DNA from 2 places in the Clostridium sp. JN-9 genome. Region 1 is predicted to be linked to the other one. Evidence: riboswitches for the same ligand, from Rfam matches in the RefSeq annotation. Region 1 holds a riboswitch; the other holds the start of a gene.

Region 1 (2,474 bases):
ATGCTGCTGTAGCACTTAAACCGCTTGCAGGAGCTTTTGCTTCTCAAATCTTTGCTTTTGGACTTTTTATAGCTTCTATTTTTTCAGCTGCAATACTGCCATTGGCCACAGCATTTTACATTTGTGAAGCTTTTGGTTTTGAAGCTGGTATAGATAAAACGCTAAAGGAAGCACCTGAGTTTTTCACACTGTTTACTATAATAATCATTATTGGTATCTCAGTCATATTGATTCCCGGAGCACCTTTAATTCAGATAACATTATGGTCCCAGATTATAAATGGTATATTGCTGCCTGTGGTTTTAATTTGTATGATGCTTATGGTGAATAATAAGGATATAATGGGCAGGTACGTAAATGGAAGTATTAAAAATATAATTGGATGGGCAACAATTGTAGTTTTAATACTTTTAACGGTTATATTAACCCTTGAGCCTATTATAACAGCTTTAAAATAACATAAAAAGTAAAATTCTTATTGACAATTGAACAAAGATATATTAATATATGAGTATTTAATAACTCTTTGCACTGCATATAAAACTACAGTACAAACTGAGCAGGCGATGAACTAATTATTTAGTTTATGGGGCCGGGCTGATAGAAGCAATAGAATTGTAAAACAATACCTGTGGGACAGTACGTATTTTCCACAGGTATTTTTATGCTCATTTTGAAATATAGAGGTGTTTTAGAGCTCTTAAAAATATATTTTTAAGTTAACCTGTATTTGGTTAATTTTAATGGGGGCAATTAGCATGAACAGCAAAACAAAAGTTGCAAGACTTTCAATAATTTCTAATTCAATTCTTATAACCATTAAATTGTTTATAGGAGCATTAACAGGCTCAGTAAGCATAATATCAGAGGCCATACATTCCATTATGGATTTGATAGCATCTGTAATAGCTTTTTTCTCTGTAAAGGTATCAGATAAACCTGCTGATGAAAAGCATCCTTACGGTCATGGAAAATTTGAAAATATATCAGGTGTTATAGAATCCATCTTAATTTTTATAGCATCCTTTATAATAATAACGCAGTCAATTAAAAAAATAATGCACCCTGCAGCATCAAACAATTTCTTTGCAATGGGATTCATTGTTATGTTTATTTCAGCAGGTATTAACTTTGTGGTTTCAAATAAAATATATAAAACAGCTAAAGAGGAGGATTCTGTGGCCCTTAAGGCAGATGCACTGCACTTAAAAACCGATGTATATACTGCTTTAGGGGTTGGCACCGGACTTTTGCTGATATGGATTACAAAGCTTAATTTTCTGGATCCTATTGTAGCTATTTTAATAGCAATGTTTATATTAAAAGAGGCCTATGGAATGCTTAAATCTGCATTTGAGCCTTTGCTGGATGTAAGCTTATCAGAAGAAGAAATAGATATTTATAGAAAACTCAATAAGTGATTATAAGTCCGAATACTGCAATTTTCACAATTTAAGGACAAGAAAATCAGGAAGTACAAAGTATATTGATCTACATCTGGTTGTTCCTGAAAATATGTCTGTAAAATCTGCACATAATATATGTGATGAAATAGAAGGGAACATAGAGCATTCCATGAAAAACACGGAGGTTATGATACATCTGGAATCCTGTACTGAAAGCTGTGATAAATGCAGATATTCTGAAAAAAAAGAATGCAAAGCAATATAGCTGATTTTTAATATTCTAAGTACTGCTGGCTTTTCAGTAGTACTTTTTGTACATTAAAATGATATAATCTTATTTATAATTACAACTTTTAGAAGGAAGATGATATATTATGTTAAATATAGGCTGTCATTTATCAGCATCAAAAGGTTATAAGGCCATGGGACTTACGGCGCTTAATATTGGTGCAAACACATTTCAGTTCTTTTCAAGAAATCCAAGAGGAAGCAAGGCAAAGGAAATGGACCCTGAGGATGCAAAGGCTCTTATGGAAATAGCAAAGGATAATAATTTTGCTCCAATACTGGCACATGCTCCATATACATTAAATGCATGTTCAGCAGATGAGAGTATAAGAGAATTTGCCATGCAGGTTATGGAGGATGATTTGAGAAGAATGGAATACACCCCAAATAATCTTTACAACTTTCATCCTGGAAGTCATGTAAAGCAAGGGGTAGAGGCTGGAATAGACTACATTGTAAAAATGCTGAATGCCATTTTAAAGCCTGATCAAAGTACCACAGTTCTCCTTGAAACAATGGCAGGCAAGGGAACAGAAGTAGGAAGAAGCTTTGAAGAAATAAAGCAGATTCTGGATGGGGTCAAGCTTTCTGATAAAATGGGAGTATGCCTTGATACCTGCCATATTTATGATGCAGGCTATGATATAGTTAATAATCTGGATGGTGTGTTGGATGAGTTTGACAGGGTTATTGGTCTTAAAAGACTTAAAGCAATTCATTTAAACGACAGTAAAAATCCATTTTCAAGCCATAAAGACAGACATGAAAAAATAGGACAAG
Region 2 (2,474 bases), 470 kb from region 1:
TGAAGGGGACTTTTTCTTTTTGTATTCAAATACAGTACGTCTATCTGTAAATAACATATAAGGGATACCGTGTTCCGTGAGTACCTGGTGTAACACATGGTAATACCCGTTTAGGGTCTCTTGTGAGTCAAAATAAGCTCCCATAATAGCACCTGTAGCATCATCTACAGCAATGTGTAATTGGGTTTTATTCTTACCGAACCAAAGATGCTGTGAAGCATCCATCTGGAGCATCTCACCTATGTAAGCACATCTAGGGCGCCTCGGGTGTGCATCTTCAGCTGCAATAATTGCATTCTGAATGTTAGAAACCTCTTTTGGAGATTTGGCTACATTCTTCAATTCCTCTAATTGAGCTTTAACCTTTTTCCTTGTAGCACGCTTAGCCTTAGGAGACAGGATGAATTCCTGCATAAGGATTGAACGGATGGTGCTAATGGATACTTTGATATGCTCATGCTTCTCTAATAACTCAGAATAGTGGGTGAGATTAGCATCAGAGTATTTGGTACGATAAAGGTCAATAATTAATTGTCTTGTCTCATCATCAAGTGTATGGACTGGTTTTCTCCCATGATTACCATGAATAAAATAAGCCTTTCCCTGTTCCTGATATCCTTTGATCATTCTATTAATATGTCTAATAGAGCAGCTTAGATAAAGGGATGCCCTCTTCTTGTTTCCATTTGTTTCGACCAATTTCTTTATAGTTGTATATTTATCATTTTCTTTCATAGTTAAATTTACCTTTCTCATTATGTCCACCTCAATTCTCTTGAGGTATCATTATACTATATTTTTTGCATTTGGGACATAATCATATGTGGTATATTAAGACATTATCATAAATCAATCATATTTGATAAAAAATATAATTTTATACACTTGTTTTTAAATATTACATATATTATAATGTAAATATCTCTTTGCACTGCATACAAATCTACAGTACAAACTGAGCAGGCGATGAATCCAACGGGTTCGTGGGGCTGGGCTGAAACAGCAACAGATTGAATTATTCACATCTGTGGGACAGTAGTATGTTCCGCAGGTGTTTTTTTATACAATTTTAGGAACATATACTTAGAAATTTGCAATGCCATAGAGCTATCTTATTAATTCTTTAATTATTAAATTAGGAGGTAACTATTATGACAGAACGTGAAAGCACATCTTTATTTCAGGGGCTTACAAATGAACAGGCCCAAAAGTTACAGCAGAAATTCGGAAAAAATCAAATTACATCTGAAAAAAAACAAAGTTTCATTAAAAAGGTCTTTAATATTATCAAAGAGCCAATGTTTCTTTTATTACTTGCAGCAGCAGTTATTTACTTTATACTTGGTGAACCACGGGACGGAATAATTATGCTTATTTTTGTGGTTGGTATCATAAGCATAGATGTGATTCAGGAATGGAAAACAGATAAAACTTTAAATGCTTTAAAGGATCTGTCAGCGCCGCACATTACTGTAATCAGAGAAGGAAAAGAACAGCAGATTGCAAGCACTGATCTTGTACCAGGAGATTTAATGATGATTGCTGAAGGAATAAAAATTCCGGCAGATGGAGATATAATTAAATTCAGCGATTTGTGCATTGATGAATCTACGCTGACTGGTGAGTCTGAAGGAATCTGGAAACAGTCAATTTATGAATCTGAAAAAGATAACAAAGACTATTGGAAAAAGCACCGATGTTATGCAGGTACTCTGGTTATTCAGGGTACTGCAGTAGTTAAAGTTGACAAAATCGGGGGCTCAACTGAATATGGAAAAATAGCTGCTAATATTGCATCTGCTCTGGAAAAACTTACTCCTTTGCAAAAGCAGACAGGTAAACTTGTAAAAACCTGTGCTATTATTGCAGGGGCATTATTTGTATTAGTAAGTATTATTACCTATTTTAATATACCTGATCATGCACTTAAGGACAGAGTCATTGAAAGTATATTATCAGGTATTACACTTGCCATGGCTATGATACCAGAGGAATTCCCGGTTATATTAACTGTATTTCTTTCAATGGGAGCATGGAGACTGGCCAAAAAAAATTCTCTTATAAGAAAACTTCCTGCAGTGGAGACTTCAGGAGCAGTTTCTGTACTATGTGTTGATAAAACCGGTACAATTACCATGAATCAGATGACTGTTCAAAGTACCTGGGCAGCAGATGGTGATACTAATTCCCTTTGTGAAATTATGGGCCTTGCCTGTGAAACTGAAGCTTATGATCCAATGGAAAAGGCAATGCTTGTGCACTGTGAGAAGCTGGGGATTTCAAAAGATCATATATTTGGAGGGGATTTGCTTACAGAATATCCTTTTACCAATGAGCTTAAGGCCATGGGACATGTGTGGAGACACGATGGAGAAATTATTATAGCAGCAAAGGGTTCTCCTGAGCGAATCTTATCAATATGCAATTTAACAAAGGATGAAGCTAAAACAGCTGAAGATAAAATAAAAGAAATG

The links. A riboswitch is a leader RNA that binds a small molecule or an ion and turns the genes downstream of it on or off. The one in region 1 is predicted to bind nickel and cobalt.
Region 2: it holds a riboswitch for nickel and cobalt, as region 1 does, so the genes downstream of both, EQM05_RS09580 (cation-translocating P-type ATPase) here and EQM05_RS11965 (cation diffusion facilitator family transporter) in region 1, are expected to answer to the same signal.

What each region holds. Positions count from the first base shown of each region.
Region 1 is NZ_CP035280.1:2,480,773-2,483,246, reverse strand. It holds gene EQM05_RS11970 (Nramp family divalent metal transporter) at 1-458, shown strand, start outside; NiCo riboswitch at 546-642, shown strand; partial or broken gene EQM05_RS11965 (cation diffusion facilitator family transporter) at 759-1,671, shown strand; gene EQM05_RS11960 (deoxyribonuclease IV) at 1,781-2,474, shown strand, end outside.
Region 2 is NZ_CP035280.1:2,008,871-2,011,344, reverse strand. It holds gene EQM05_RS09585 (ISNCY family transposase) at 1-756, opposite strand, end outside; NiCo riboswitch at 946-1,038, shown strand; gene EQM05_RS09580 (cation-translocating P-type ATPase) at 1,152-2,474, shown strand, end outside.